DNA from 3 places in the Lacrimispora struthionigena genome. Region 2 is predicted to be linked to each of the others. Evidence: a T-box and tRNA genes for the amino acid it is inferred to sense, from the RefSeq annotation. Region 2 holds a T-box; the other regions hold tRNA genes.
What was found. The T-box of region 2 lies ahead of leuS (leucine--tRNA ligase). A T-box ahead of a tRNA ligase gene usually reads a tRNA of that ligase, here a tRNA-Leu.
Positions count from the first base shown of each region.

Region 1 (11,116 bases), 220 kb from region 2:
CGCCGGTAGCAAGCATGGGGTCGGTAACAACAATGGTTCTCTGCTCAATCGGGCTTGGAAGCTTGCAGTAATATTCATGGGGCTCATGAGTTTTTTCATCCCGATATAAACCGATATGTCCTACCTTGGCAGACGGTACAAGAGCAAGGATTCCGTTCACCATACCAAGACCTGCTCTGAGGATCGGAACAACTGCCATTTTTTTACCGGCAATCATGGGAGTCATACAGGTCTCAATTGGGGTTTCAACCTCCACATCCTGTAAGGGAAGATCCCTTAATGCTTCAAATCCCATCAGCATGGCAATTTCTTCTATAAGCGCACGGAATTCATTGGTTCCAGTTCTCTTGTCTCGTAAGATTGAAATTTTGTGCTGAATCAGCGGGTGGGTAAAAACAGTTACATTGTCCATTAATAAATCCATAATAGTATAATCCTTTCTTAATCTCTTGCTGTATCAGGGGTTTCAGGCAGTATCAGGTTCATAAAGACACCTATGATAACAGCGATGAAAAGACCTGAAATGTTTAATGTTACAGAACCGACATGTACGTTAAGCCCTCCAAGCTGGGCAAGTCCAAGTCCGAATACCAGGATCAGACCAACGATAGTTAAGTTTCTGCTGTGTGTGAAATCCAGGTTAGACTCTGCCAGAGAGCGTATACCTACAGCGGCAATCATACCAAACAGCATGATCTCCACACCACCTTTTACAGGACCCGGAATAGTCTGAAGAATTGCACCGACTTTTCCAAAAAGACCCAGAATGATTGCAAAAACAGCTGTCACACGAAGAAGCTTGGGGTTATAGTTTTTAGTCGTTGCCAGAACACCTGTATTCTCTGAATAAGTAGTGTTGGCAGGTCCGCCAAGCAATCCTGCAAGCAGAGTGGCAATTCCATCGCCCATTAAAGTGCGGTGAAGTCCCGGATCCTTAAGAAAATCTTTTCCTACAACGGTTCCGTTTGTGGTGATGTCACCAATGTGCTCCATGAAAGTAACGCAGGCAATGGGTGCGATGGAAAGAATAGCACCTAAGCTGAACTTTGGAACAGACATAAAGGTTACGCCGTTGAGATCCTTTGTTACAAACGGGATATTAATCCATGATGCAGCTGAAATGGCTGAGTAATCCATATGGAAGATTCCAAATGCCCCTAACACAATGCAAAGGATATAACCAGCTGCGATTCCGATCAGGATGGGTACCAGCTTGAAAAATCCATGGGCAAAAATGGAACAGAGAATAACAACGAATAATGTGAATATCGCTATTCCCAGGTTCAGCGCGATAGCAGGTGTTACACCGTCAGCCAGACTTAAATTACCGGTTGCATCACTGATTGCCGTGCCAGCCAGGTTAATTCCAATGACTACAATTACAGGACCGGTCACAACGGGAGGGAAAATCTTTTTGATCTTCTCAGCGCCGATGATGAATGCAATAAATGCGAAGATTAAATACACCAGACCGGCAAAAATAATTCCACCCTGTACTAAAGGTACGTTCTCAGGGATCACGGTTCCTTCCGGTCGGATAATTGCGGTAACCGCGGCCAGAAAAGCAAAGGATGAACCGAGAAACACAGGAACCTTAAATTTAGTACAGCAGTGGAATATTAAGGTGCCAACGCCTGCAGAGAATAATGCCAGCGATGGATTGAGACCTGTCAGTAAGGGTACCAGCACAGTTGCGCCGAACATGGCGAAAAGATGCTGAATGCTGAGCAGATAGTCTCGGGTTGTCAGTTTTGCGTTGTTACTCATGAGAATACCCCGTTTCTTTTTATTTTTCCGTCCTATTTTATCAGAGAAAGGGATAAATGGCAACTCTTTTTGTTATTTTGTCTCAGGAGTATATTCAATTAACGCAAAATCCCCCAAAGCATAAGCGACGGGTATGGAGACAATAATGCCCCCCTGATCCTCATAACTAAAGGATTCCGGAAACTCTGTGGCTCCTTTTTCCAGCTGTTCTGATGAAAAATCTGCATTTTGAAAAATGTCGGTATATGTCTGTTCATCCATATCAGTCCGCGCACTCATCAAAGCTTCCTTAAGCTCGGGAGAGGTGTTGTAAAACTTACACTGATCAGACAACACATACTGAGCCAGCAGTTTTGGATCGACGTAGTCCGTCAGCCTGATGTTCTTCCCGGTCTTTAAGTCAATGACGCTGGTGTAATAAACATTGGTGGGATGTGCTGCCCCCTCAGCAGAAAGCATGCCTGTATAGGCAACGCTGATTCTGTTCCTGTCAGCTGAAACGATGTCAGCACTGACAGTAAGAGTGTCCTTTGATGGATCAATGGAATAAGCTTTAATAATTTCCAGTGCATTGTCTTTTAACCGATTGTTGACGGCTTCCAATTTCGATTCATCTGCTAATTCTTTTAGAACCGGATATTCAATGGTCACCTTGTCATTCTTATAAACGTAGATCGAAGTAGCTGTTTTTGATTTGGGATCTGTGCTTAAACTGCCGGAACTTTCGGATTCATTCTGTACTTCTATCACAGACGTTTGGGTGGAGGCAGTTGTTTCTTTGACACTTGTTGTCTGAATGTCTGACAAATCTGGTTTTACATAATTTCGGTGACTGCAACCATTAAGAGACAGAGACAGAAGAGCAGCCATGAAAAGAATATGACGTTTCGTAAAATCACCTCGGATCTGATTTGTTTTTTCTGAAATTAGTATATCATAATACCATCTGGTTTTCCTAGAATATTATGTAAAATTAAGGGAATTGTAGGAAAAATATGTGGACATAGAGAAAAGACTCCCCAAAGCCAGAATAAATCCGCTTTGAGAAGTCTTGCTCCCTGCCAAGGGTGTAGTGCCGGCAGTGGGACTTGAACCCACACGATGTTGCCATCAACGGATTTTGAGTCCGCCTCGTCTGCCATTCCGACATGCCGGCTTGCACTTACAACGTTCATTATTCTATCACAGGATTTTCCATTTGGCAAGTATTTAAATTGAAAATCAACAAAATATATTCCCGGCAACGGGAAAGCAGGCGGTGAAAGTATTCTCCCTGTCTGTGGAATTGGAGTAATTGAATATGAAAGTATCAGGCAGGGAGAAGAGAGGTTATAAACATTTTTTATACTGTTCAATAATATACTCGGCCCTCTGTTTGTAGGTATGGTTCTGTACGCTCAGCGCCGCATTTTTTCGTATGTTCATCCATTCCTCTTTGTTATTCTTATAGTATTCTACCTGTTCCAGAGTCTGTTCGGGTGAAGAGGACACAACCAGATCACGTCCCGGAGTAAACAGGTTTCTGATCTCAGCATTGTCGGATGACAGAACAAAACCGCCGGAACCCAGTATTTCAAAGGTACGCTTGGTTATGGTCTGCTGGTGATTTTGTGTTACAAGATTAACAAAACTGCTGTTATATGCTGCGCAGGTGCGGTCATAGGCCATACCCCCATGATAATGGATCTGAGGCGTATCCATGGCTAATATTTGTTTGATAAGGGGCAAATAGCCCGGGTCTCCGTAAAGCTGTATCTGGTATCCGTTTTCCAGAAGCGGTTTTAAGAGTATCTGCAGTGATTTATAGCGGTAGTGTTCCGGATGGAATGGGTATATCATTGCGTAAGAATTGCCGATCAGATTAATAAATTCTTCTTTTGTATTAAGGCCTTCCATTGGATGATGAACGACCGGACAGTAGGCGTAATACATCATCTCGCAGGGGAACCCCTTTTTAATAATAAACTGGCGCATTTCCGGACACATGGTAAGCACCAGATCAGGTTTTGATGCATAAATGATATCCATCTCAATACCGTCTCCTGTTTTTGAAAGGAAATAGGTACTGGATATGCCATCGGTGTCCCAGTGGATATGCTTCAGAGACTTAGGGCGGTTATTTCCCAGAAATGACATGACATCATGTTTGAGTTCCAGAGGTGCTCCCAGAGTGATAAGGAGGTCAGCGTCACAATTTGTTAAAATCTGATCCATCTGATTCACAGTGGTAGCCGTGAGGACGGAGGCTTCGCAGCCTGCCTGCTTAAATCCCCACTGCATATCGTATGAAAATAGTCTGTTTCCAAGAATGAGTACTTTCATTTATTTATTCAGTCCTTCCTGATAACGGGTTAAAAAATATTGTTTGTGCCATGGACTGCCGTGCAATTCGCTTAAAGCTTTGAGTCCCATGGTGCCGTATTGCTTTACCAGGCCGTCAAAATTGTCTGCGGATTTACCGCCTGCTGTCATCCTCTGACCGGCGATTTCGTGATATACCACGGAATTATAATTGACTTTTGGATACCAGCTCCGTTTAGTTCCATAATAGTAGTAGTAACCAAGAAGCATACTGTCATCTTCAAAGCATTGGCGTCCCTTTAAAAAAGCTGCATTATAGCCGCCTGTTTTCTTGAGTATTTCAGAAACGTGAACACATGGATTCGTAAATCCCTGAACTACGCTGTCAGTTCGCAATCCCAAAAGAAAGTCATCGTATTGTGATAACTGTTCAGGCAGAACAGCAGTTTTGTTTAAAAAGGGCATCGCCCCTTTTTTATCCACAATGCCGCAGCTGATCAGGGGTTCTTCATTATTCTCAAGATAGGTGACCAGTGGGGTCTCCCAGTTTGGAGAGAAGATCATGTCTAAATGCAGTTCGCTGATATATAGTGTATCTGGTATATTATTCCAAATGTATTCAAAACATTTCTGCCGTCCAACTGTTGTGCCTACATTTGTGCCGTCCCCAATAATGTGAAAGTCAAGTTTAAAATTTTCTTGTAAAAAATTTTTCAAATTATCATTAGTCAGGTTTCCCTGATTATAGACGACAATTGTTTTGTAGGTGCTTTTTTCCAGAGATTTTAAACAGCTGAGGGCGAATTTCATATCCTGTCCCTGTCTTAACATGAACAGCAGAGTGTGCACAAGACTCATTTTATTCACCTCATATAGTTTTTTTCCATATATTCTGATTGATAATTTTGGTGTAGCTTTCAATGATTTTGACTACTTTACAGGAAACATTGGTATCTGTATAGTCGGGAATCGGAGCAATCAATTCCTTACTGGTTCCCATAGATACAGACAACGCAAGGGCCTGTAGGATGTCTTTTTCGTTTGTTCCTCCAATAATGACAGAACCTTTGTCAAGGGCCTCGGGCCTTTCCGTGGAAGTTCGAAGAAGTACTGCAGGAAAACCGAGAATCGCGCTTTCTTCGCAAAGAGTTCCACTGTCGGACAACACACAAAAAGAGCTTTTTTGCAGCTGGCAATAATCCAGAAAGCCGAAGGGTTCCATGCATCGTACAAGCGGATCAAAGACAAAGCCGTAATCTTTAATTTTTTTCTGGCTTCTGGGATGCACCGAAAAAATCACAGGCATCCGGTAAGCCATTGCGGCCGCATTGACAGCCTGCATAAGTGGAATAAATGTGCCTTCTGCATCAACGTTTTCTTCTCGGTGAGCGGATACGACCAGATACCGGTTCTGTTCCAGCATAAGCCTGCTCAGTATGCTGCTTTGGTCGATTTTCTGCCTGCAGCTTTCAAGTACCTCGGTCATGGGAGAGCCAGTGACAAAGATATGCTCTTTTGTAATACCTTCAGACAGAAGGTATCGCCTGGCATGTTCTGTATAGGCCAGGTTTATATCAGATACGTGATCCACGATCTTGCGATTAATTTCCTCAGGCACATTTAAGTCAAAGCACCGGTTGCCCGCTTCCATGTGGAAGATGGGTATCTTAAGGCGCTTGGCGGAGATGACTGACAGTGCTGAATTGGTATCTCCCAGCACAAGCAGGGCATCGGGTTTTTCCTTTTGTAAAATCCGGTAGGATTCTGCGATAATATTGCCAATGGTATCCCCAAGAGTTTCACCAGGGCATGAAAGGCAGTAATCAGGCGGACGGATTTCAAGGTCATCGAAAAAAACGTCATTTAAGGATTTCGCCCAATTCTGCCCTGTATGAACCAGAATATGGTCAAAATACTGGTCAAAAGCTTTGATACAGGCGGACAGCCTGATGATTTCCGGTCTGGTTCCCAGTATGGTCATTAATTTCAGTTTCTTCATTGCTTACTCCTTTTTGCATGAATTATCATTAAATTCAGCAGGATATGTGTCCGGATGCTCAGGGTCGTAAAGCTGGCTGGCCCAGATCAGCAACACCAGGTCACTGCTGCCTGTATTGGTTACATCATGGATATAGCCAGGCGGAATGTCTACTACCTCCAGTTTTTCTGATGATATGGGATACTTAAGGAGATCCCCCCCGCCCAGTTTTTGAAAGCGCAGGATGCCACAACCGTTTACGGCTATGAATTTCTCTGTCTTGGTATGGTGCCAGTGACCGCCCTTTGTCATGCCTGGTCTTGTAATATTAACAGAGATCTGCCCCCCTGCTGCTGATTTAAGGCATTCAGCAAAAGCGCCCCGCTGATCCCTGTGTTCCTTAAGTGCATAGCAGAATTGGTCAACAGGCAGATAGCTTAAATAGGTGCTGTACAGTTTTCGGGTCAGTGGTTCGGCCATGTCCGCCAGCTCAAGGTTCTGCCTGCCATCCCGAAATCCCCTGATGGTACGTTCCAGTTCCCTGACCGTAGTGTGATGAACGGGTTCCACCTGACAGAACCCGTTCTGCTTTATGATATCGCCCTGCAATGCTGCTGTAAAACCTTGGAGCACATCATCAATATAGACCAGTGAAATTTTTGTATCGGGATCATCCATGCGTACGGGTAAACCACGGGCGATGTTGTGACAGAAGGTAGCCACTACACTGTTATAGTTAGGTGCGCACCATTTGCCGAAAACCCCGGGCAGGCGGAAGATATAAATATCGGCTCCTGTTTCATCCGCATATGCCTTTACCAGATCCTCTGCTTTCCGTTTGCTTAGACCATAAGGATTATCAAGCTGTGCCTGTATAGAGGATGACATGAGCACAGGTGTTTTTTTACCGCTATTTCTCAAAGCCTTTAACAGCGCACTGGTAAACTTATAGTTTTCCTCAAACTCTGAGGGATGCTCCGGTCTGTTAACGCCGGCCAGGTGAAAAACAAAATCACAGTCTGCTGCATAGCGCTCTAAAAGCTCCGGGCTGGTCTGTATGTCGTATTTAAAGAGCTGGCAGTCTCCCCCGACTTCCAGCTGGACACACAAATTTTTTCCGATAAATCCGCCTGAACCTGTAACCAGTATTTTCATAGATGGTTCCACTCCTTTAATTCATTTGCCACATAGCTGCAGCCTGACAACGTTTCTTTCAGTTCTTCCGGGGACAGCCGGTGGGTATTATTTGAGTTGTACTCCTGTATGGTTCCCATATCCCGGTTACCGTCGCTAAAATATTTTGCATAGTTTAAGTCGCTTTCATCTGCAGGGATGCAAAAATAATCTCCCATATCCATTGCTGATGCCATTTCCTCTCGGGTAAGCAGCGTTTCATGCATTTTTTCCCCCATTCTTATGCCGATGTTTTGGATTTCGTTATCGGCATGGAACAGGATCTTGAGTGCCTGAGCAAGATCACCAACGGTAGCTGCCGGTGATTTTTTCACCATCCGGTCCCCGGATTTTCCGTTTTCAAATGCGAAAAGCACCAGTTCAATGGCATCATCCAGATTCATCAGAAACCGGGTCATATCCGGATCCGTTACAGTGAGCGGCTGTCCATTTTTTATCTGCTCAATAAACAGAGGAATCACGGAACCTCGGGATGCCATGACATTGCCGTACCTGGTACCGCAGATTACTATATTTTCTGATGTTCTGGCTTTGGAGATAAAGGTTTTTTCCATCAGGGCCTTGGACATGCCCATTGCATTTATAGGGTAAACGGCTTTGTCAGTTGATAAGCAGACCACTTTTTTAACGCCTGCATCCACGGCCGCACTCAGCACATTATCTGTGCCTAAAATATTGGTCTTGACCGTTTCTAAGGGGAAGAATTCACAGCTTGGTACCTGTTTGAGGGCAGCTGCATGGAAAATATAGTCCACACCCCGCACGCAGTTTTTTACACTTGTAATATCCCTTACATCACCAATTAAAAACTTTATTTTTTTGTTATTATATTTTTTCCTCATATCATCCTGTTTTTTTTCATCTCGTGAAAATATTCTGATTTCTCCTATATCTGTATCGAGGAGCCGATTCAGCATGGCATTCCCGAAGGAACCGGTCCCTCCTGTTATGAGCAGAGTCTTGTCTTTAAACATAAGTCTCCTGGTTCTCCAATCAAAAGTTAAGTCAATTATAGTATATGTTTATTAATCTAAATTTGTTTTTTTGATCGTGTGTAATGATGGACACGTTAGAAATCATCTGGTATTTAAATTGAAAATCGGTAAAATATATTGTATGATAGTAAAAAGCTATGGTTAAGGAGGGGTCTGGACGATGACATGTAAGGAAGCAGAGCGTCTGGTCATTCCATATATAAACGATGAACTGACAGATGAGGAACTGAAAGAATTTTTGGAACATACGCAGACCTGTTTAAATTGTATGGAAGAATTGGAAATATATTTTACCATAGAAGCAGGTATCATGCAGCTGGATTCTGAAACAGGGAATTATAATATCAAGGGAGCACTGGAGGCGGCTCTGGAACAGTCCAGACAAAGACTTCAGTTCATTCAGCTGATAAAAATAGCAAGATATGCGGTATCCACCGTGTGCGTCATGGCACTTGTCATTACAGTCCTTCTTCAGTGCAGAATCTGGCTGCAGTTGGGCTTGCTTGGATAGGAGAACAGATGAACAGAAAAAAAACAGTACTGATTGACGGAACCAGCATGCTGAAAGAGGCTTATTATGCGGTTCCAGCCAATTGTGTAAAAGGAATACGCAATGTGGTGGTTCGTATTATAGAAGAAAAACAGACAGATTATATTGCAGCGGTATTTGGCGGTATGAATGAGAATGGGATAGCTGCCCGGGATCTGATGGATAATGAGACCAGATTAAAGGAAACACTGGCTTCTTTAAAAATTCCAGTTTTTGAAAAAGAGGGGGCCCGCTCTCTGGATCTTATTTGTTCTCTGGCAAAAAACTGTGTGTCGGATGAAAAAGACGTTTCCGTACTCACTGCAGATGAGAACATTTTAATGGCGGTAAGCCAGCATATCGCTGCCTGGATACCTGGTGTGGGAGAAGAAGGGACAGAGTTAATAAACTGGACAGTGGAGACAGTAAAAAAAGAGTTTGGTGTTGAACCAGAACAGTTAAAAGAGGTGTTTTCATTGGAACGAGGTGCAGGTATTGGCCGAAAAACCGCATGCCGTCTTGTTTCACAGTATGGCTCTTTGCAGGCAATCTATGGACTGAAAGAGGAACTTGAGTCTGACCAGATCCGGAAAGCATTAACGGAGTATGAACAGCGGATCGACAAAGAAGTGCAATATCTTTGTCTTAAAACAGATTATGATATTCATCTCGATGAGGTTAAAACCATTGCAGAATCAGAAATTGCAGAAATTATGGATATGGATTTTGAACCTGCAAGTTTCCCGGAAGAAGTGGAGGAGATTTCTTCTGATGGCTGGCAGGGAAAAGCGGTTACAGAACTTGCTGATGCAGAGACGGTTTTTTCAAGATGTGCTGCAGGTACGAGCCTCGGTCTGCAGGTGGCAGGAACAGATAGAAAAATCACTGCCCTGGCTTTATGTCTGTCAAAAGAGGAGAGCTGGTGTTTGATTGCCCAGGGGGATTTAACGTCAGATTACCTGAAAGAAAAGGCAGAAGAAGTCATAAGCCACGGAGCCAATGTTACCGTTCTTGATCTGAAAAGCCAGCTTCCGTTCTTGAACGTGTCTGATGAAAAAGCAGTGTTTGATGCTTCCCTGGCGGCTTATTTAATTGATCCGTTAAAAAGCTCCTATGAGTACAATGATCTGGCACAGGATTATCTCCAGTTATCCCTTTCTTCCAAAACAGAATTGTTGGGGAAACGTACGATAATCCAGGCACTTTCTGAAAATCAAACCCATGCAGTAACCTGTATGTGTTCCATGGCTTATGTTTCTTTTATGTGCGGAAGCATTTTAAAAGAAGGACTCAAAACTGCTGAGATGGATCAGTTGTTTTATGAGATTGAAATGCCTCTGGTATATAGTTTATTTACTATGGAAGAAACAGGAATCCGTGTGGAAAGGGACAGGCTGAAAGAATACGGGGACAGATTAAAGATCCGGATTAAGGAAACAGAACAGAAAATATATGAACAGACAGGTGAAACCTTTAATATTAATTCCCCCAAACAGCTGGGAGAAATCCTGTTTGAAAAGATGAAACTGCCGGGTGGCAAAAAAACAAAAACCGGTTATTCCACAGCCGCGGATGTGCTTGAAAAACTGGCTCCTGATTATCCGGTTATAGAGCAGATTCTGGATTACAGACAGCTGACAAAATTAAATTCCACCTATGCCGATGGACTGGCCGCCTATATTGGTTCCGATGAACGGATTCACGGGACCTTTAATCAGACAATTACCGCTACCGGCAGAATCAGCAGTACAGAGCCTAATTTACAGAATATCCCCATCCGTATGGAACTGGGAAGAGAGATCCGAAAAGTCTTTGTTCCGCAGGAAGGCTGTGTTTTTGTAGACGCTGATTACTCCCAGATTGAACTGAGGGTTCTGGCTCATATGTCTGGAGATGAAAGACTGATCGGTGCCTATCAGCAGGCCGAGGATATTCACGCAATCACTGCTTCAGAGGTTTTCCATGTTCCTTTGACGGAAGTAACCTCCCTGCAGCGACGCAATGCCAAGGCGGTGAATTTCGGGATCGTATATGGAATCAGTTCATTTGGTTTAAGTGAAGGCTTAAGTATTACCAGAAAAGAAGCCACCGAATATATCGATAAGTATTTTGAAACCTATCCAGGGGTAAAGCTGTTCCTGGACAAACTGGTGGCGGATGCAAAAGAAACCGGGTATGCAGTCAGCATGTTTGGAAGGTGCCGCCCCGTCCCTGAACTGAAATCATCTAATTTTATGCAGCGTTCCTTTGGAGAACGTGTAGCGATGAATTCCCCGATTCAGGGAACAGCCGCAGATATTATGAAGATTGCCATGATTCGGGTTGACCGTGCTCTTAAAAAACAGGGTCTGC
Region 1 covers NZ_JBMBWP010000001.1:1,875,568-1,886,683, forward strand. The annotation lists gene upp (uracil phosphoribosyltransferase) at 1-412, opposite strand, end outside; gene ACOAOT_RS08400 (uracil-xanthine permease family protein) at 442-1,767, opposite strand; gene ACOAOT_RS08405 (DUF4163 domain-containing protein) at 1,840-2,574, opposite strand; tRNA gene ACOAOT_RS08410 (tRNA-Leu) at 2,841-2,923, opposite strand; gene ACOAOT_RS08415 (CgeB family protein) at 3,097-4,089, opposite strand; gene ACOAOT_RS08420 (glycosyltransferase family protein) at 4,090-4,926, opposite strand; gene wecB (non-hydrolyzing UDP-N-acetylglucosamine 2-epimerase) at 4,937-6,067, opposite strand; gene ACOAOT_RS08430 (polysaccharide biosynthesis C-terminal domain-containing protein) at 6,071-7,201, opposite strand; gene ACOAOT_RS08435 (polysaccharide biosynthesis protein) at 7,198-8,214, opposite strand; gene ACOAOT_RS08440 (anti-sigma factor family protein) at 8,396-8,746, shown strand; gene polA (DNA polymerase I) at 8,755-11,116, shown strand, end outside.
Region 1: it has a tRNA-Leu gene. The T-box ahead of leuS (leucine--tRNA ligase) is inferred to sense a tRNA for this amino acid. The anticodon was not compared.

Region 2 (11,116 bases):
GATGGTTTTACAGGCAATTGACAAGTATTTTCCATCACCGGAGCGTTATGAATGCATCGGTGTGGATGTTTCCACCGGAGAACGTTTTACTGCCAGATACAATGACAATGTATCTTTGTCAGCCCGGGTATTTAAGACAATCTTAGACCCGTTTATCGGCAAGTATTCTCTGATGAAGATCTGTACAGGAACATTGAAAGCGGATTCAGCCATCTATAATGTAAATAAAGATACGGAAGAAAAAAGTGGAAAACTCTATGTACTAAGGGGAAAAGATGCCATCGAAGTTCCGGAATTAAAAGCGGGAGATATTGGAGCCGTATCCAAGCTGAACGTGACACAGACCGGTGATACCATAGCCCTTCGCTCTGCACCCATTGTCTATCATAAGCCTGAGATTTCTACTCCTTATACGTATATGCGTTATAAGACGAAAACAAAGGGTGACGATGATAAGGTTTCCAATGCACTGGCTAAATTAACGGAAGAGGACTGGACCTTAAAGGCAGTGAATGATACGGAGAACCGTCAGTCTCTTCTGTATGCAATCGGCGATCAGCAGCTGGAGGTAGTGGTCAGCAAGCTGTTAAACCGCTATAAGGTTGAGATTGAATTAAGCAAACCTAAATTTGCTTTCCGTGAGACCATCCGCAAAAAAGTGGAGGTTCAGGGAAGATACAAGAAGCAGTCCGGCGGTCATGGCCAGTTTGGTGATGTAAAGATGACCTTTGAGCCTTCCGGTGATTTGGAGACTCCTTATATATTTGAAGAATCTGTATTTGGCGGAGCAGTTCCCAAGAATTATTTTCCTGCAGTGGAAAAGGGAATTGCTGAATGTGTCTTAAAAGGACCATTAGCTGCCTATCCTGTTGTAGGAATCAAGGCAACGCTCACCGACGGATCCTATCATCCAGTGGATTCCTCCGAGCTTGCATTTAAGATGGCGGCGACCATGGCCTTTAAAAAAGGCTTTATGGATGCCAATCCGGTACTGCTGGAACCCATCGCTTCCTTAAAAGTCACAGTGCCCGATAAATTTACCGGCGATGTTATGGGAGATCTAAACCGGAGAAGAGGACGTGTTCTTGGAATGAACTCCAATCATCATGGAAAACAGGTTATAGAGGCGGATATTCCCATGTCCGAGCTGTTTGGCTATAATACAGACCTTCGCTCCATGACAGGTGGTATTGGTACTTTTGAATATGAGTTCAGCCGGTATGAGCTGGCTCCCGGAGATGTTCAGAAGAAAGAAGTGGAGGAACGGGCATCCAAGGTTGACCGTACAGAAGTATAAAACAGGTACCAGGGCGGATCCAATGCATGATTGGATCCGCTTTTTGCAGCATCAGGATTCTGGTTCCAATGTAAGAAACCAGCAGAATTGCGTATTTACCCATTCTGTGTTACACTGGTATCAATTCAGCAGGAGGTAAGATTTTTGGTGGAAGAGACAAAAGGCGCAAAAAAAGTATTTGGCAGAATCGGACTTGGATATACGGGGTTTCTCAGTGCATCTATTGTACTGCAGATTGTGTTAAGGATTGTGATTCAGGTGGTCAGTCAGAAAGGAATTTTTAATTTGTCCAGGGGCTGGTCCTTATTTTCGGTTTCCCTGGCTAATTATGCAGCGGGAGGGCTGGTTTTATTTCTGATTATAAAGAATATACCTGTTACCCATAAGCCGGTAAGCCAAAAACCGGAAAAAATGCTGTTGATTTATTCTTTTTTTATCTGTATCAGTGCATTGGTTGCCGGTAACCTGGCGGGACAGCTGCTTATGTATCTCATCAGTGCTCTGGAAGGAAAGCCTATGATGAATCCCGTTGCAGAAGTACTTAAGGGACTGAATACAGGAACAATCGTTGCAATTATGGTAATCATGGCGCCGGTCTGCGAAGAGATTCTCTTTCGAAAACTCATCATTGACCGTGTCCGCAGATATGGGGATAAGGCAGCTGTATTGGTATCTGCTATTATTTTTGGATTGTGTCATGGGAATTTTTATCAATTCTTCTATGCATTTGGGATCGGTCTTGTATTTGGCTATATTTATACCAGAACAGGAAGAATCCGCTATACCATTGGGTTTCATATGTTTATTAATTTCCTTGGATCCGTTGCAGCTATTTATATTCAGAATATCAAGCCCCTTGCAGTTTTCTATGCCCTGTTTTTGTATGGAGCTATGATCGCTGGTACCGTATTGTTTTTTGTCACAAGGGAAAAATGGATTTTCTGGCAGGGTGAGGAATCGGTATGGGGCAGGGGAGCAGGTAAAATCCTGTTTTTGAACGTTGGTATGATTTTATTTTTTGTATTGTCTGCCATTTCCTTTGTTGTTGCAGAGTTTTCATAAAATCGGGTTGACACATCCGGGCAATTATGTTACATTTACACTTAGCAAAAATACTGTGATTAGGAGTAGTAAGCAGTCTGAAACATTCAGAGAGCCGGCGGCTGGTGAGAGCCGGTTGGGAAAGATTGCTGAACTGGCCTTTGAGTAGCATACTGAAGAAAGCCATGGCTTTTGTGTAGGTATAGCCGGAATCCCGACCGTTACAGCGGGCGGACAGGAGAGTCTGTCCGGTTGAGCGCATACGTTCTGTATGAAATAGAGTGGTACCACGCGGTAGATACTGCGTCTCTATAGCCGTTTTATTACGGGTGGAGGCGCTTTTTTTATGCAATCAGAATCAAATTTACCGTGATTGTCTAATAAGGAGGAATTTTGTTATGGCATCATCTTATAACCACAGTGCCATTGAGAAAAAATGGCGCGAGAATTGGGAAAAGAACCCCATCAATGTTGACGATGGAAAGAAACCAAAATATTATTGTCTGGATATGTTCCCATATCCGTCTGGCAGCGGCCTTCATGTTGGCCATTGGAGAGGTTATGTGATCTCTGACGTCTGGAGCCGTTATCAGATTTTAAAGGGACATTATGTGATTCACCCTATGGGTTGGGATGCATTTGGCCTTCCTGCAGAGAATTATGCCATTAAGATGGGCGTTCATCCGGCAAAATCAACGGCTGAGAACGTAAGTAATATTAAACGGCAGATCAATGAAATCGCGGCTGTTTACGACTGGGATATGGAAGTAAATACCACAGATCCTGGATTTTATAAGTGGACCCAGTGGATTTTTGTCCAGATGTTTAAGAAGGGTCTTGCCTATGAAAAGGAATTCCCCATTAACTGGTGTCCTTCCTGTAAAACCGGTCTTGCCAACGAGGAAGTGGTAAACGGCTGCTGCGAGCGCTGCGGAACCACAGTTACCAAAAAGAATTTAAGACAGTGGATGTTAAAGATCACTGCCTATGCAGACCGCCTTTTAAATGATTTGGATAAGCTTGACTGGCCGGAAAAGGTTAAAAAGATGCAGACTGACTGGATCGGAAAATCTTACGGTGCAGAAGTAGATTTTAAAGTTGAGGGGAAAGAAGAAGCCATTACGGTTTACACCACAAGACCTGATACCTTATACGGAGCAACCTTTATGGTTCTTGCACCGGAGCATGCCCTTGCATCTTCTCTTGCAACAGAGGAAACTAAAGCAGAAGTGGATCAGTATATCTATGACGCTTCCATGAAATCCAATGTAGACCGTCTCCAGGATAAGGAAAAAACTGGAGTATTTACCGGAAGCTATGCAATCAATCCTTTAAGCGGAGCAAAAGTTCCCATCTGGATTTCCGATTATGTACTGGGTGACTACGGAACTGGCGCAATCATGTGCGTTCCGGCTCACGATGACAGAGACTTTGAATTTGCAACCAAATTTAATATTCCAATCATTCAGGTAATTGCAAAAGACGGCAAAGAAATTGAGAATATGACAGAGGCCTATACAGACGCCAGCGGAACCATGATCAATTCCGGCGAATGGAATGGCATGGAATCAGCCGTTCTTAAAAAAGAGGCGCCTGCCATGATCGAAGCAAGAGGTCTTGGTAAGAAAACAGTAAACTTCAAACTTCGTGACTGGGTATTTTCCAGACAACGTTACTGGGGTGAGCCGATTCCGATTATTCACTGCCCTCACTGCGGCAATGTTCCCGTGCCGGAAGATCAGCTTCCTCTTACTCTTCCAGAAGTGGAAAGCTACCAGCCGACTGGTACAGGAGAATCCCCTCTGGCAGATATTGACGAGTGGGTTAATACCACCTGTCCGGTATGCGGTGCAGCTGCAAAGAGAGAGACCAACACCATGCCTCAGTGGGCAGGATCTTCCTGGTATTTCCTCCGTTATGTAGACAGCCACAATGATCAAGAACTGGTATCCAGAGAGAAAGCGGACAAATATCTTCCTGTTGATATGTATATCGGCGGTGTGGAGCATGCAGTTCTTCATCTTCTGTATTCCCGTTTCTACACCAAGTTCTTAAATGATATCGGTGTGGTAGATTTTGACGAGCCATTCACCAAACTGTTTAACCAGGGAATGATTACTGGTAAAAACGGAATTAAGATGAGTAAATCAAAGGGCAATGTGGTTTCTCCTGATGAGCTTGTTCAGGATTATGGCTGTGATTCCCTCCGTATGTATGAACTTTTTGTAGGACCGCCGGAGTTAGATGCAGAGTGGGATGACAGAGGAATTGAAGGCGTCAGCCGTTTCTTAAACCGTTTCTATAATCTGGTATCAGATAACTGTGAAAAGAATGTAGAAGCGACCAAAGAGATGATCCGTCTCCGCAACAAACTGGTATTTGACATTGAACAGCGTTTCAACCAGTTTAACTTAAACACTGTAATATCCGGCTTTATGGAATATAACAACAAGCTGATCGAGCTTGCAAAAACAGCCGGCGGTATTGACAAAGAGACATTAAAGACCTTTGTAATTCTTCTAGCTCCATTTGCTCCTCATATTGGCGAGGAACTGTGGCAGCAGCTTGGCGGCACAGACTCTGTATTCCATGCCACATGGCCGGAGTGGAGTGAGGAAGCAATGAAAGAGGATGAAATCGAAGTGGCTGTTCAGGTAAATGGTAAAACAAGAGCAGTTGTAAAACTTCCGGCGGATGTTTCAAAGGAAGATGCAATTGAGGCTGGTAAGGCATTGATTCCGGATAAGATTACCGGAACCATTGTGAAGGAAATTTATGTTCCTGGAAGAATTGTAAATATCGTGTGCAAATAGTTTTGGCGGTAATAAGAATCCTTTAGATAAGCGAAAAGCCTTGATTCTATAAGGGTTAAACTAATTATAACTTGTTATAATTATTTAAACTTTATTAAAAGATCCTGCAGCTGCCTTTGCTGTATATAAGGAGTATAGGGATAATGTAATTAAGGATATGGCTGAAAAGTATAAGGGTATGATACCAGATAAAGTGTATCAGGCAATGTTGGAATGGAATATTGAAATTGAAGATTAAAATAATAGGTATACTGGATAAAAATATCTGGTATGCCTATTATTTTATATTGATGGTGTGGTATGATTGTATTTATAAATCATATTTTAAATTAGGGGTAGGTGCAATGATCAAATATAAAAATAAAGAAAAATTTGAAGAATACAAAATAAAACTGTGTAAATTCATTGATAAAAATGGGGATTTATATAAAGACTTTATGAGTGAAACTGATAATCCATTTAATTATTTTGAATTTTTTGAAACTATAGAGTTTCCACTCAGTAGTTTAGGGCAAACAACATATTATGGAGAGATAAATATAGATGAGATAATAAGTGCCAATTCACATGCTATCACAGACGATAATTTCCAAAGAGTAATTAACGCCATCCCGTATATTTTAGAAGATAAATGTGAGCCTATACGGCTAATGAGACGTAGTGCTGGATACCATATATTAGATGGTAAACATAGGTACTTTGCTCATGTTTTACTAGGAAAAGAAAAGGTACCAGCTTTTATACAAGATGGAAATGGTACAGGCTCTTATGATAATATTATGGTATCTGATTTACAACCGTTAGAGAAAGAAATGAATATTCCAGAATATGCACTAAAAATATATCATGAGAATAGATTAATAATAGAGGATAAAGAGATAATTCATAATATGAATTTTGATTGTAGCAATGATATGCATACAGTAAATGATATTGTTATCCCCAATTTTAACACAAGAAAAGATTATATGATAAAAGAAAGGGAAAATGATACTACCATAGTTTTAAAAATTTTGGGCAAACAATATGACCGCAATACTGTTGACCTATTACCAGGGGATTCTTCTATTTTGAAAATTGGAAATAAGGTATATTACTTAAGTGTATTGATTGGAAATCCGTCTAAGAATACTGAAGACACTATCTATATCATAGAAGGAAATGAAAATTTTGAAATTTCGGATCTGCGGTTTGTAGCTGCATTTCCCAAAAAAAGCAAAGAATATAAAATACTAATCACTTTTAATGGAAACAATTATATATAGTTAGGAAAGGTCTAAATTTTAACTTGGTGTGAAAGTAGAACAGCTGTGTCCTCTATCAGAGAGCGTAAATTTTCTTGTGTCCGGAGAGTAAACAACTATCTGGAATTGAATTAGATATGTAGTAAATTCCTATGATTCGGAACTTATTAGCAATGTCGAACATAAGTTTCTTTTAGTAGTTTCTCTTGATTCCAAATTTATATACTTTTGGACAGCAAAAATAAACTATAATAGTTCGACACCGAACACATAAAAGTCTAAGAATCCTTTATAAGGATTTGAGGGCTTTTTTATTTTGCTTCCATATTCAATAATGCAGATAAGGAGGATTCGAACAATCGAACTAAAAATTGAATAAAATGTCATTTAACCGTTCTCCATCTGGAGTAATTAGATTTCTCTACTTTCTGTGAAAGTGAAATCCAGTAATTAGGGTGACTACAATATAGTTACTCTGTAAATAGTTTCTCTCAGAAATATGCGAAAGTCACCGTGCACCCAAAGGTATGTACGGTTGTTGCAATTATAGGCATACAAATATCAATATGTATGATTGAATACAACACGCACACAATATATGGTATTTATCATTGACTATTATTTTTATTTGCGTTATAATACATTTAACCGTATAAACGTCTGTTCGAAAAAAATATGGAGGTATGAATGTCTAAAAAAGACGCAAATTCTGTATCTAGTAACATCAAGCTTATTACAAAACAAGAAATGGTGTTAATAAAAAATAGTGAGGAGGCAAAAAATACAAATATTTATGGGAATCTTTATGGTTGCTTAGAAGCTTACACCGATTTAACCAAATCCAAATTGAATAAAGATCTTGTGTTTGATAGTAAAGCAAGAATGACAATTACTAACAATAAAAAGCTATTAATGGAAAATGTAAAAAAAGAATGGTATTCAAAAACTTTATACATGATCGCAACAGAAGATACATTTTGCCAATTATGTGGACGAAAGAACGTTTATGTTTGTTATATTGTAAATCGTCTTAATGGTATTGAACTAAATGTTGGAAGAGATTGTGTTTCTAAATTCGATACAATTAGCGGATTAAAGACTGTAATTTCAAATCTTGATAAAGCACAACGAGACTACAAAAAGGACGAAAGACGTATAGATTTTGAAGTAAGAGAAGGAGAAGAAGTTGGATTTCTCAAACAGGCAGAATCTACATTAGTAAATTTTCCTATACTTCTACCGTATAATTTAAGTTGTGATTTAAAAAACACTTTAGCTGATTGTAACCGTGCTAAAAACATCTATATAAAAAATGGTAACAATATTGATGAGGCATTTGAAACTTTTAGCACTCTAAGGGAAACTTTTAAATATCTGCATAAGAAAGCCTTAAAATACTTTGAAGCCGTAAAAAATCATCCATTAATTTGTGATAGAAGCCTAACTAATTGGATAGTCGATAACTGTCCTCATGTTCAGGAAGTGATTGAAAAGAATAGTGGAATCCTAAACGAAGAATCATTGAGGTTTATTTGCGAACCGAATTTTATAAAAGGCAAGATACCAGTTTTTATGGCCCATTTTGATAGCTGTGACGTAAAAATAATAGGAGTAGAAGGCGATGTAATTAGATTTTTTATTAAAAATGATATATATTTTCAACCGATTACTTTTGTTGTTCCAATAAGAGATTTTATGAAATATATTGGAAGTAAATGTTTAACAGATGAGTACTATAAATATACCAATAAAAACTTGTCCAGTGTAAAGATTGAAAATACAGGCGCAAATTATGAAGCTATTTATAGTTCTATTGGTGATACTTTAAAATCTAATGGATATAATTTTATTATTGATAATAAAACGTCCCAAGCATATTGGGAAAAACGACAATCTCGAACTGCAATAAACAGATGGAGAAAAAATGAAATTCCAGAAAAACCTATTTATAAAAAGACCTCAAAAGAAGAATTGTTTAAAATAATATCTAAGATTTTGTTTGATGAGGATTTATTAATAAAGTCTCCATACATACTTACTGGAAAAATAGATATAAGTGGTAGATGGATTACTAAAGCAGAAAAGGATGAGAATGCGCGAATTGCAGCCTTTGCAGCTGGTCAACAGAAACAAAGAGAATTTATTCCATACTAATATCACGGGAGGGGCTGTCACTAATAACTTAGTAAGAGTCCCTTTTCTTAAACACATTCAGCCATAAAAGGTGTATCTGGATTTATTGTTAAGATATGAGTGCACAATACTTTATTTAAAACATTAATGATTTGATATTTATCCGGTATATGGAAATGCGGTCATTCTACCCTTCATGTTAAAATAGTTTTACGTTAGGCTACTTTTATAATTAGTATTTAAGTAACTAAATAAAGCAATATATGAAAGATAAGATACTGGACTATAACATTACGCTTTAACTGAATTGATAGAAAGTCAGATGAAGGAATGATATTATTTTTTTCGCATAATAGGAGAATCCAGTAATTTATTAAAATTTTGTTATGATAAAACTAAAAAACCAAAGTCATGTGTTATTTATCATAAACATTTGGATGAAAAGATTGATGCAGAAATTAAAAAAATGAAATCTGAAAAATGGAACTTATATGCCTAAACAATAATTATATCATATTTAGGATTCATTTCAGTGAAGCTGTTAGTTTGAAATCAGATACGATAAAAAAGCAAAATAAATTACTTGGCATTCCAATAAAAAAATCTGTAGCATTTATTTCAATATTACTTATTCTTTCTGTAATCAGTTTAGTGTTGAAAATATTGTTGATAAATAAAGGAAATTTTATCAATCAGTTCAGTATAGTACTTTACCTAGCATTAAATATCACTTTTTTGTTATATTTCACAGGTGATCTTCACGATATTATACAAGGTAAAGGAATATACTCAGATGGTGTCATATATTTTTCCAGCCGTACTAAATTCAAAGATATATTGTTCCGGTTTGGTGACATATTTAGATTAGTCATTTTGTTTGGGAGTATAAGCGTCAGTGCTGCGACTCTTATATTTGTTAAAGATGGAGTCATAGCCATTTATATTTTTAAAATGTGGTTGATATATTTTACCATTGGTTATATATACAGGCTGCGTGTTCGAAGATCTTATTTATCTCTGCTATTAATTCAAGTTTTTCTGGCAACATTAAGTTTTTAATAAAATATTGTAAAAAATGGTGCCAGGATATATATCCTGACACCGATTTTTTATTTCTTTCCATTTCGTTTCATCATATTTTTCGAAAGCATGCGGATTGTTTCGATCCGCTGCCGCTCACCTGGACTCATATTGTCGCCCAGTATAGAAATAAGAAGATCTGTTTCATCATCGTTAAAATGGATCCCCTTCTGATTGGCTTCCGCGGTCAGACTCATAAGCGTCGGAAAAAGCTGGTCCTTTGGAGCAGCCTCAGCACGTTTTGCAAATTCGGTCAGCATGGAAAGCTTCTGGGGATTCATATTTTTTAACCGTGGGTCCTGTTTCCAGTTGGAATTCATAAGTTGTTATCCTTCCTTTCCTGTGAATATGTATGGAGTAAGATGGTGACAGTTGTATTTTAGTTCATCTGCTGCATGGCGGACATCATCATCTGCATGGTTTCCAGCCGTGACTGCTGTTCCGGAGGCATGAAGTTCTTTAACTGCTCAAAGGGCATTCTGCCAAATGGATTGCTGTTTTGTCGATGTGAGTTATTGGTACGGTTTTGTCCGTCTGACTGAGCCTGATTACGGGGCTGTGATTGTGTCTGCGCCTGAAGCGGGATCGTAGAACTTGGGACGGCTTCCGAATAGGCATTTGCCATATTAAATCCCTGGAAGATGTTGATAAATAAGTCAATTAAGTCCTGCTCGGAAGGATCAGCATAGGGTTTAATGGTGTTTAACATCTCAAGGGGGGAGTTAGACCGTTCCTTTTCACCTGCAGAACAGATACCCATAGCAGCCACTTCTCCATCTTCAAATAAGTTTATGGTGCGCTGCAGTTCGTTGAATTTAACAAAGGTGGATATCATACGTTGCTGGGGAACATTCATATAAGGCAGGGCGGCTTTCATCATATCAAGATGATTATCCCCGATACGGGAGTCTAATTCATTTGCGTGGACATTTTGTTCATTATTCATTGCATGGGATCCTTACTTTTCTTGTTGACAATATATGCGGCCGCATATATTAGTATTACAGGAGAGTGATTTATATGAGAAACCGATTAATCATAGATGGAAATGCGGTTTATGAAATTGATGATGAATGCATGAAACAAAAGCAAAACAGAAACAACCAGGAAGGAACTGTAAACCAGTCTGCTTTTACAAGACCGGGTCAGGAAAAAGGTCAGAATCGAAATTAGACGTAAACAGGACCCGAACCAAAGATGGTTCGGGTCCTGCTTTATGTTTTGTTTAGCAGCCGAATCCGCCGCCGAATCCGCCGCCACATCCGCCGCAGCAGAACAGAAGAATGATGATCCAAATCCAACTACCACAACCATCATTTCCGCAACCGCCACAACTGTTGCCGCATCCACCACCGCAGCTGTTACCGCCGCCGCAGCAGCACAGAAGAAGGATAATCCAGATAAAACTACAACCGTTGTTATTACCACACCCTCCGTTGTTGCAATCGCATCCGCATCCACAGTTAGTTGCTGCCAGATCACTCATATTGGTTCCTCCAAAATAATTT
Region 2 covers NZ_JBMBWP010000001.1:1,654,516-1,665,631, forward strand. The annotation lists gene ACOAOT_RS07540 (elongation factor G) at 1-1,297, shown strand, start outside; gene ACOAOT_RS07545 (CPBP family intramembrane glutamic endopeptidase) at 1,445-2,359, shown strand; T-box leader at 2,406-2,652, shown strand; gene leuS (leucine--tRNA ligase) at 2,737-5,151, shown strand; gene ACOAOT_RS07555 (hypothetical protein) at 5,379-6,416, shown strand; gene ACOAOT_RS07560 (hypothetical protein) at 7,083-8,549, shown strand; gene ACOAOT_RS07565 (hypothetical protein) at 9,075-9,587, shown strand; gene ACOAOT_RS07570 (hypothetical protein) at 9,638-9,928, opposite strand; gene ACOAOT_RS07575 (hypothetical protein) at 9,988-10,554, opposite strand; gene ACOAOT_RS07580 (hypothetical protein) at 10,629-10,781, shown strand; gene ACOAOT_RS07585 (chorion class high-cysteine HCB protein 13) at 10,834-11,094, opposite strand.

Region 3 (11,116 bases), on a different contig from region 2:
TAGGACCTCCCGGAACAGGAAAAACCCTTCTTGCTAAAGCAGTAGCTGGAGAAGCAGGCGTACCGTTCTTCTCGATTTCCGGTTCGGATTTCGTTGAGATGTTTGTGGGCGTTGGTGCATCCCGTGTCAGAGATTTGTTTGAAGAGGGAAAGAAGCACGCACCGTGTATCATCTTTATCGATGAGATCGATGCAGTTGCACGCCGAAGAGGAACCGGAATGGGCGGCGGCCATGATGAAAGAGAGCAGACATTAAACCAGCTTCTCGTTGAGATGGACGGTTTTGGAATCAATGAAGGAATCATCGTAATGGCAGCTACCAACCGTGTGGATATTTTAGACCCGGCTATTTTAAGACCCGGACGTTTCGACCGTAAGGTCAGCGTAGGGAGACCGGATGTGAAGGGAAGAGAAGAGATCTTAATGGTTCATTCCAAGGAGAAACCTCTCGCGGAAGATGTGGACTTAAGAAGAATCGCTCAGACCACAGCCGGATTCACAGGGGCTGATTTAGAGAACCTGATGAATGAAGCTGCTATTTATGCAGCAAGGCATGGGAAAAAATATATTAATCAGTCTGATATCGATAAAGCCTTTGTAAAGGTGGGAATCGGTGCAGAAAAGAAAAGCAAGGTTATTACGGAAAAAGAAAAGAAGATTACGGCCTACCACGAAGCAGGGCATGCAATCCTTTTCCACCTGCTTCCGGATGAGGGACCGGTTCATACCATATCCATCATACCTACGGGAGTCAGTGCCGCCGGTTATACCATGCCTCTTCCGGAAAGTGATCATATGTTTAACACGAAAGGCAAGATGCTGCAGGATATTATGGTGGATCTGGGCGGAAGGATCGCAGAGGAGATTATCTTCGGCGACATTACTACAGGTGCTTCCCAGGATATCAAGCAGGCAACAGCTCTTGCCAGGGCTATGGTAACCCAGTATGGAATGTCTGATCAGGTTGGAATGATCAATTATGATAATGATGGCGATGAGGTATTCATCGGAAGGGATCTGGCTCATACCAAGAATTATGGAGGCCAGGTTGCCAATACCATTGATAATGAAGTGAAGCGAATCATTGATGAATGCTATGAGAAGGCGAAGGAAATCATTTTAAAACATGAAGATGTCCTTCATGCCTGCTGTAAGCTGCTGATGGAAAAGGAGAAGATAGGCCAGAAAGAATTTGAAAGCCTGTTTCCTGCTGAAGCAGAAGTCTGATGACTGAACTTTGATTTGAGATAAAAGCGCAGAGATCCGGTAAAATATCTAAGTTTTTGCCTGCGAATCTGCGCTTTTTTGTTGCCTGTGGAGAATGGGTGAAAAAATGCATAAAAAAATATTGATAAAAAATTGATGTTTGTGCACACTTATTTCCTCAGGCGTGGTATATTAATAAACGTAAACCCCCCCAATACATTATATAGTTTTTGCTACACCCCATAAGAAACGAAATACCTTCTCCGAAAAACGGTCAGCTACCCCGCTGACCGTTTTTTATTGCAATTTGGAAAAAGGCGGGGTTGTGTAATTGAATCCAATCAGATAAAATGGTAATAGATAGATGGGAAAGGATATGAAGAATCTATGTGCTTCCAGGCAGAGGCGTTAAATTTAGATGCATTATTCACCGATGAAACTGAAAGCTTCCGGTTTCCTTCGGAACCTGAGGAAGGAGATGAAGTAGTTCTTCTTTTCCGAACGGCAGCAAATAATGCAGATTCTGTAAATTATATTGAGGTCGGAAGTCAGTCCGGTTTTGCCATGATTAAAACAGACTCAGACGATATGTTTGATTATTATGAATACAGGCTGAAGGTGGGAGACTGCCCCATCCAATATTGTTTCTCAGTAACAAAGGGAGATGAGGTGTGCTATTACAGCCGTCTCGGTCCTGTCTGGCAGTATCCGGATACGGGCTGGTTTACCATCGTACCGGGATTTTCCACACCTGACTGGGCGAAGGGCGCTGTGATGTACCAGATTTTCGTGGATCGTTTTTACAATGGGGATCACTCCAACGATGTGGTAAGAGATGAATATATCTACATCGGACAAAGAGTTATGGCAGTGGATGACTGGAATAAATACCCGGATCAGTTTGATGTGGGCTGCTTTTATGGCGGAGATTTACAGGGGGTCTGGGATAAGCTTGATTACCTTGAAAATCTAGGGGTTGAAGTCATTTATTTAAATCCCATATTTGTTTCTCCTTCCAATCACAAGTATGATTGTCAGGATTATGATTATATAGATCCCCATTACGGTGTGATTGTTAAGGATGAAGGAGAGGCGCTGACGCCCGAAGCTTCTGATAACCGCAGTGCTACCAGATATATGATCCGCACTACGGATCGGGAAAATTTAAAGGCCAGCAATGAGTTTTTTGCCAGATTTGTGGGAGAAGTCCATAAACGTGGCATGAAAGTGATTCTGGACGGTGTATTCAATCACTGTGGTTCTTTTCACAAGTGGTTAGACGGAGAACGGATCTATGAACTGTCAGGGAACTATGAGCCGGGAGCATTTGAATCTGAAAACAGTCCTTACCAGTCTTTTTTTAAGTTTTTTGATTCAAAATGGCCATACAATGATTCTTACGATGGCTGGTGGGGACATTCCACTCTGCCAAAGCTTAATTATGAGGGGTCTAAGACCCTTTGCCGTTATATCCTGGATATAGCCGCCAAATGGGTTTCTGAGCCTTATAACGCCGATGGCTGGCGTCTTGATGTGGCAGCGGACTTAGGCCACAGCAGCCAGTTTAATCATAAGTTCTGGAAGGACTTTCGAAAAGCGGTTAAAGCAGCAAATCCCAATGCCATTGTCCTGGCGGAGCATTACGGAGATCCATCTGGCTGGCTCCAGGGGGACGAATGGGATACTGTGATGAATTATGATGCATTTATGGAGCCTGTCTCCTGGTTTTTAACCGGCATGGAAAAACATAGCGATGAGAAAAATTTAAAGCTATTGGGAGATGGTGAGACATTCTTTCACTCCATGAATTACCATATGAGCCGCATGATGTCAGGATCACTGTTAACCGCCATGAATCAGCTCTCCAACCATGATCATTCCAGGTTTCTTACAAGAACCAATGGAAAGACAGGCCGTACCTCAACGGAAGGACCTGAGGCTGCTTCCCAAGGGATCAGCTATGGCATATTCCGGGAAGGTGTGATGATTCAGATGACCTGGCCGGGAGCACCTGCCATTTATTACGGAGATGAGGCTGGTGTCTGCGGATGGACCGATCCGGATAATCGTAGAACTTATCCGTGGGGAAATGAAAATCTGGAACTGATTGAATTTCACAGATATATGACTGAGCTGCATCGAAGTCTTCCTGCACTGCGCGTTGGTTCATTAAAATCCCTTCTTGCAGGAGATCACCTGATTGCGTACGGGCGGTTTTTCAATAATTGTATCTGTGCGGTTGCAGTGAGTAATCATATAAGTGAGCAGGAAGTTTCCATACCGGTCTGGCAGCTTGGTATGAAGGATGGTGAGACGATGTCCCGGGTTATGCTGACGTATGAGAGTGGTTATAATGTAGGTAAGATCTCATTTGCAGTTGAACATGGCTGTGTAAGGGTTTCAATGCCGCCGTTCAGTTCAGTTTTGCTGGTGGGAGACAGAGACTAAGTTGTACATTTTTATTAGAATTTTTTAAAAAATACCTTGATTTTTTGACTTGTCTATGTTAAAATAACACTCGCTTGATCATAAAGCATGGGCGGATTCCCGAGTGGCCAAAGGGGGCAGACTGTAAATCTGTTATCGACGATTTCGAAGGTTCGAATCCTTCTCCGCCCATTAAAAAAAGAGCGATATAAAAAAGACGGTGTGTTCCAGTGGACATACCGTCTTTTTTATATCCTTAGATTATTCTGCCTGAAGGGCTGCCATGGTAAAGTAATTGTATGGTTTATTAAAATGTGGAAGGAAAAAGATATCTGTCAGCTTTAACCGATCAATGGTTACCTGCTCCTGAATGGCAAGTGAGAACATGTGAATTGCCATGGAGATATCGTATTCGGAACACATCTGTGCACCTAAGACAATCCGTGTCTTTTTATCATATACAATCCTGATTTTGACTTTATAATTATCATGCTGTATGAATGCAGGCTTCTGTGTATCTTCATAATCAGCTGCAGCCGCATCATAACCCAGTTTTTTAGCCTTTTCCAACGAAATTCCGGTAGATACCATCTTCAGATCCCAGATGCAGATACCATTGGAGCCCTGAACACCGATGGATTCAAGAGGAGTGCCGCAGGCATTATGAGCTGCTACGATACCGGAGCGGACCGCATTGGTAGCAAGCGCAATATAGTTGGTAGCCTGAATGGAATTATCGAATACAGTAGCACAGTCTCCGATGGCATAAACGTCAGGTATACTTGTCTGCTGGTGTCTGTCAACCAGATAGGCACCATTCTTAAACAGTTTAAGAGTATCTTTGCCCAGCTGGCTGTTAGGCTTAAAGCCAATTCCCAGGACTACCATATCCGCTGCATATTCATTTTTATCTGTTACAACCTTTTCTACTTTACCGTTGCCTTTCAGGCTGGTTACAGTCTCTTCATAGGCCAGCTTAATTCCGTGGCTCTCCAGATTCTTAGACATAATATCTGTAAATTCACGGTCGTAATAACCTGACAGACAGGTGCTCATGTTATCAATTAAAGTGACCTTCTTGCCAATCCGGTTAAATGCTTCCGCCAGTTCCACGCCGATGTAACCGGCACCCACTACCACAACATTGCGGATCATGGATTCGTGAAGTTTCTCAATAACTTCCTTGGCGTTCTGATATAATTTAACGAACTGTACATTAGCAAGATCTGTACCTTCAATGTTTGGAGAGATGGGAAGTGATCCGGAGGCAATAATTAGCTTGTCATAAGGCTGCTGATAACTCTGACCATCTTTTCCTGTTGCAAATACCACCTTCTTATCAAAATCAACATGATAAACAATGGTCTCTAAATAAACTTTTGCACCTTTCTGTTCAAAAATCTCTTTGCTGCAATAAAACAGCCCATCTGGTGATGTGATCTGGTTTCCGATCCATAAAGCCATACCGCAGCCTAAAAAACTGATATTATTATTGGAATCAAATATAGTTACTTCTTTATCTTTATAATTATCTAAAATTGTGTTAATTGCAGCAGTTCCTGCATGGTTTGCTCCGATTACTACGATGCGTTCCATAAAATACCCTCCTTAGTGGATTTTTTTTTATTATATCATATCGTTAAAATAAAAACAATTACTATTATTGATAAATTCAATCTTTTTAATTTCCTTTTTCAGGATGAAATAAAATCGAAAATAGTTGACAAGTAAGATATGATTTTGTATAATCTTTATGTTGTGCAGTGCGTAAGCATTGTATTCAGTTGTTGCCGGCGTGGCGGAACTGGCAGACGCACAGGACTTAAAATCCTGCGGGCCTAATCGCCCGTACCGGTTCGATTCCGGTCGCCGGCATAGGAAAAAGGCTGTTGTACTTTTGGGTACAGCAGCTTTTTTTAATACAATAAAATTTTTGCTTGACAATACTTTTATATAAAACTATTATAGAACTATGAGAGAACAAGACATTATATCAGTGCTGTCCAAAATAAGGGCGCAGGCAAATAAATTTATTATTGGAAAAATGGCGGATTATGGAGTCTGTGAATTGGCACCGTCCCATGGAGATATTATTTTTACATTACTCAATACAGAAAAAATTACGATGAAGGATCTGGCGGGTTCCATTAAAAAAGATAAATCAACTGTGACTGTGCTTGCAGAGAAACTGGTCCGTCTAGGGTATGTAAAAAAGGAACGGGATGCGGGAGATAACCGGATAACCTATCTTTCCCTTACGCAAAAGGGGTTGGATCTAAAACCGATGTTTGAGGATATTTCAAAGAATCTATATGAAACTGTATATAGAGATATCCCTAAAGAGGAGAGGGAAGCTTTGATGAAATCCCTGGAAAAAATTAACAAGAATTTTAGCGCTATTTAAAAATATAATTTCTGCATAGTTTCTGCGGGTAATTGTATTTTTTTATTCTAATAGTTTTATATAAAACTAATTAAAAGGGGAAAGACGTATGGGAAAAATTTTTAGGGAAACAGCCAGTTTAAGCGAAGCAGAATTATTTTATTATGATACAAAGGAAGAAAAACCGGTGATTATCTGTATGCATGGAATGTATGGCAGAGCGGAAACATGGAGTGATTTTATTGTCCATTACGCGGATCGATACAGAGTAATTGCGCCGGATTTAAGAGGGCATGGACGAAGCAGTAAACCGGATGGATATTATACCATAGATGAAATGGGAGAAGATGTCAGGGAACTGATGGAGATGCTTGGCATAGAACATGCAATTCTTGTGGGGCATTCCATGGGGGGAGGTATTGTGGGATATCTTGCGGCCACGTATCAAAACAAGGTTAAGGCAGCAGCCATTCTGGATAAAACGGCAAAAGGGCCTGAAAAGCACATTCCCATTTTATCTAGTCAGGTGAAAGATTATGATGCCTTTACAAAGGATTGGCGCGAAACATTTGACACAAGAAGAGAAGCTTTGGAGTGTATAAGAATGTCCTCAGGCTCTGAGCTGGAGACAGAATATTTCATTAATAGTTTATATGAAGATAAATCCGGATATCACTTTTGGTTTTCAAAGCAGGCGTTAGCCGCATATCGGGCAAATAATTATAACTGGATGGATCTGCTTTCCTTGATTACATGCAAAACATTACTTATAAAGTCGGCAGGAGAAGGATGTGTGACTAAACAGGATTTTAAGGAAATGGAAGCATGTCTAAAAGATGGAACTGTTTATACGATGAGTAACACAAACCATAATGTGCATCTGGCAGAAAGGGAAGAGTTCTATCAGATATTTGACCAATTTTTAGATAGCATTAATAAACAATAAAAATGAAAGTTATGGTAATTAATGGATTTCTTATGTATAATTAGAAGAAAATAAAAGAGGGATGAGTAGAAATGTATTGCAAAAATTGTGGGCAGGAACTATCGGAAGATGGCATGTTTTGTTCTCATTGTGGAACAAAACGAGAGGATGTAAGTGAAAATTTATATGAAGTAAGTAAGGATGATCCATCAGCAAAAATTTCTAAATCAAAGAAATTTACTATGAAACAACAAATTGGTGCAATGATAATTGTTCTGGCTATAGCAATTTTTGCATTTATAGGATGGCAGTATTCGTTGGTAAACAAAGCAAAGAGTCTTTACGATAAAAATGATTATGAAGCTGCGTATAATACGAAAAAGTTCATTATGAACACTGCATCTCTAGGCGATTATAAAGATAACATTGATGTAATGTATAACGTTACATTGGAGTATAACCGATTCAGGCAAATGGATTCAGATGATAGATTACGGCAAGTATTTGCATGGTTTACTCTACAGAAATGCGTCGGGTATACTCTGGTAGCGCAGGAATCCGGGTGCATAGATGAAGTGGTATACATAGCCAGTGATGTTGTTGTGTGGTTGCATAAAAGAGGTAATAATATACAGTATAGTTTGAAAGAGCAGTACAAAAAAAGTAGTTTTGATTTCATACCATTGAGTGATACTGCAACAGATGAGGAAGTTGAAAATATTATTGACGTATATGCGAAACTTGTCCCTGACAGCAATTAAAATTAAAAAAGCAGAAGCTATTTTAAACAGTTAAACATCGTTTAAGATAATCTCTGCTTTTTTTATATAAGCTCCTATGGTTTTTCCGGCAGAGCAAGGATCACCCGGCAGCCGCTGCCTGTAAGGTTGGTAAAGGAGGCTGTGCCGTTATGAGCTTTCATGATCTGGCGGACAATGGTTAACCCCAATCCGTGATTATCCAGTTCCATTGGTTCCCTGGGATGATTGAGACGTTTCAGCGTCTGTACTGGAAATCCGGTTCCATTATCTGTAACGGAAAGGGATGACGTCCCAGATTCCGCGTTCAGCTGGATTGTAATATCACAGCCATCTGGGTTATGTCTTATACTGTTTAGGATTATATTGGTAATGGCCCGCTTTATCAGTTGGCTGTCCCCAATTATAGAAATATTCTGTGCATTCTCATCAATGGATAAACTCAGCGTATGTCTGGGAGAACAATTGCCGTTTAACAGTTCTGCAACAATACTGCGGATAAGAGGTGCAAGCAGAAATTCTTCTTTTCGTATGGGCTGCATGTCATATTCCAGCTTGGAGGCCAGATTCAGATCATTGATTAAAGCTTTTATCTTCTGGCATTGAATCCGTATTGTAACAGCAAGTTCCTGCTGTTTCTTATTAAGAGTATTGTCTTCTTCCATCTGGCCTGCATACCCCATAATTATAGATAGGGGAGTCCGGATGTCATGGGATATGCCCGCAATCCATGTAGTTCGGGCGTTATCCCGTTTGTTCAGGGCGGACTCCTGCCGGATCAGCTGGGCTGATGCATGATTAATACCCGTAGCCAGATCTCCCAGAATCCCCTGAACCGGTAATGCAACGGGTTGCATTCGAGCTAAGTCCTCAATGCCTGTGGTCAGTTTTTTTAAAGCTAAAAACAGCCGGTAACCGAAGAGCAGGGCAAGTAATACAGCGGTAATAAGATTCAGAATTAATAGCGTAGGTATGAGGATTTCTGAATTGTTCACTAATTTCATCGGGAGTTCCAGACCAATTTTCCACATACTGTTTTTAGGGCTTCCAACTACAAAAAGTCCGTTTTCATGCTGCCAGACCTTAACTGGATAGTCTTTTAAGTACCAGCGGGATAACCCTGCCACGTCAGTCAGCTTATAATTAAGTGGCACATCAGAAGGCAGATTTGTACCCCATGCAACGGCGCCTTTCTCATCTATCAGCATAGCCCACTGCTGTTTATCCTTAAGCTCGCTGGAAACGGATTCAGAAAGTGAATACATTCCATCAGATTCCGTTAATTCTTCCGCCATCTGTGCAACGGTATAGTTTTTTCCGTATTCACTGGCGGATTGAAACAGCCAGACAGTCAGTACTGTAAAGTTGATAATAAGCAGAAGTATGGCTGTAGCCGCAGCTGAAAGCACATATCTGGATAAGATTTTTATTAAGCTTTTCAAGATGATGTCACCCCCACCAGTTTATAACCCAGTCCACGGACGGTAATTAAAAATTCAGGGTCGGAAGGTTCCAACTCTATTTTTTCGCGCAAACGCCGAATGTGGACCATAAGTGTATTTTCATACCCATAGAGAGGGTCATCCCATGCTGCAAGGCAGAGGCTGTCTCCCGTCACAATCTTCTCTTTATTATCAAATAATTTCTCAAGGAGTGCATACTCCTTTGCTGTAAGTGTGAATGTTCCTTTCTCAGAAGTAATAGAGCCACTGTTAAAATCTATCATTGTTTTTCCTAGATAAAAGACAGGCTTCTCCTTTTGGTTTAGCACAACTGGAAAATAGGTACGGTTTAAGACTGCATGCAGCCGCAAGATCAGTTCCCTTGGCAGAAATGGTTTGGTAATATAATCATCTGCACCCAGCCCCAGTCCCAGAAGGCGGTCCTCATCTTCATCTCTGGCAGAAAGAAACAAAACCGGAGCCGCAGAAATTGAGCGGAATTCACGCATCAGGGAAAAACCATCGCCGTCTGGAAGAGAAACGTCCAGAATTACTCCATCTGGTTTTTCAGAAGTAAACAGCAGACGAGCATGGCTGCAATCTGCTGCAGAAATGACCTTTTTAAAACCGCTTTGTCTTAACATGCTTCCAACCATTCTGCGAAGCTCTGGTTCGTCATCAACAAGAAGCAGTTTACAGTCAAAGATATCATTCATTGCATTTGTTCCTTTCTGTTTTTATAGCTATCATTATAACCCGAATTATTAACAAATTGATCAAAAAAATAAATGTTTAAGGTAAATGTAAGGTCACCTACAGGCTGGTGTAAGGCAGTATTGTTAGACTGAGATCATAATAAACAGAGGAGATTAACATTATGGCAAATATTATTACCACCAGTGGTCTTTGTAAACAATATGGAGCTGCTATGGGAGTAAAGGATTTAGATCTTTCCGTACCAGAGGGAGTAATTTACGGGTTTCTTGGACCAAATGGAGCAGGAAAATCAACAACCATGAAGATGATACTGGGGCTGGCGAAGCCCACCAGGGGAACCATTACTGTATTTGATAAACAGGTGAATCGGAGAAACCGCCTTGCTATTTTAAAAGAAACGGGTTCTCTTATTGAAGCCCCAAGCTTCTATGCCCATTTGACGGGAAAAGAAAATTTAAAAATTATCAGTACCTTAAAAGAACTGCCGGACAGTGAAATTGACCGGGTACTGAAGTTTGTCCGTCTGGAGGACCAAAAAAACAAAAAAGCGGGTCAATACTCTCTGGGAATGAAGCAAAGACTTGGCCTTGCCGGGGCATTGCTTGGTAATCCAAGGCTTCTGATTTTAGATGAGCCCACCAATGGGCTTGATCCGGCTGGAATCCAGGAAATAAGGGAACTGATTTGCTCCCTTCCCAAATCCTTTGGTATAACAGTAATGGTTTCCAGTCATTTGTTAAGCGAAATTGATCAGATGGCAGGACATATTGGTGTTATATCAAGAGGAGAACTGGTTTTTCAGGATCGGCTTTCCGTACTTCATGACAGAAGTGAAAGCCGTATTGCAATTCGTACGCTGGATAATCTGGCGGCTGGAACTGTATTAAGCAGCCAGGGAATTGCGTATCAGGAACAGGAAGGCTACCTGCTGATTCCTAAATTAAACGATAATCAGCTGGCAGGGTATTTTATGAGATTTTTAAAAGAAGATATTGGAGTTGTACGCATAGAGGAACGGAAGAAAACATTAGAGGATATATTTTTGGAATTAACAGGAATGGTGGTGAAGCTTTGATGAAAGGAATACTTCTTGAATTTTATAAAATACGCAGGAGAAAAGTCTGGGTTATTATTCTGGCGCTGCTTGGAGTGCAGTGTCTTTGGGGGTTGTGGGCATTTCGGAATATGGATGCAAAAAAGCTGTCCCAGGGATATATGCAGTGCCTGTACCATTTTTCCGTGTTAAATACCATCATGAT
Region 3 covers NZ_JBMBWP010000002.1:2,407,986-2,419,101, reverse strand. The annotation lists gene ftsH (ATP-dependent zinc metalloprotease FtsH) at 1-1,226, shown strand, start outside; gene ACOAOT_RS20290 (glycoside hydrolase family 13 protein) at 1,593-3,653, shown strand; tRNA gene ACOAOT_RS20285 (tRNA-Tyr) at 3,743-3,824, shown strand; gene nox (H2O-forming NADH oxidase) at 3,894-5,228, opposite strand; tRNA gene ACOAOT_RS20275 (tRNA-Leu) at 5,422-5,507, shown strand; gene ACOAOT_RS20270 (MarR family winged helix-turn-helix transcriptional regulator) at 5,629-6,036, shown strand; gene ACOAOT_RS20265 (alpha/beta fold hydrolase) at 6,125-6,961, shown strand; gene ACOAOT_RS20260 (zinc-ribbon domain-containing protein) at 7,033-7,701, shown strand; gene ACOAOT_RS20255 (sensor histidine kinase) at 7,776-9,140, opposite strand; gene ACOAOT_RS20250 (response regulator transcription factor) at 9,137-9,856, opposite strand; gene ACOAOT_RS20245 (ABC transporter ATP-binding protein) at 10,018-10,932, shown strand; gene ACOAOT_RS20240 (ABC transporter permease) at 10,932-11,116, shown strand, end outside.
Region 3: it has a tRNA-Leu gene. The T-box ahead of leuS (leucine--tRNA ligase) is inferred to sense a tRNA for this amino acid. The anticodon was not compared.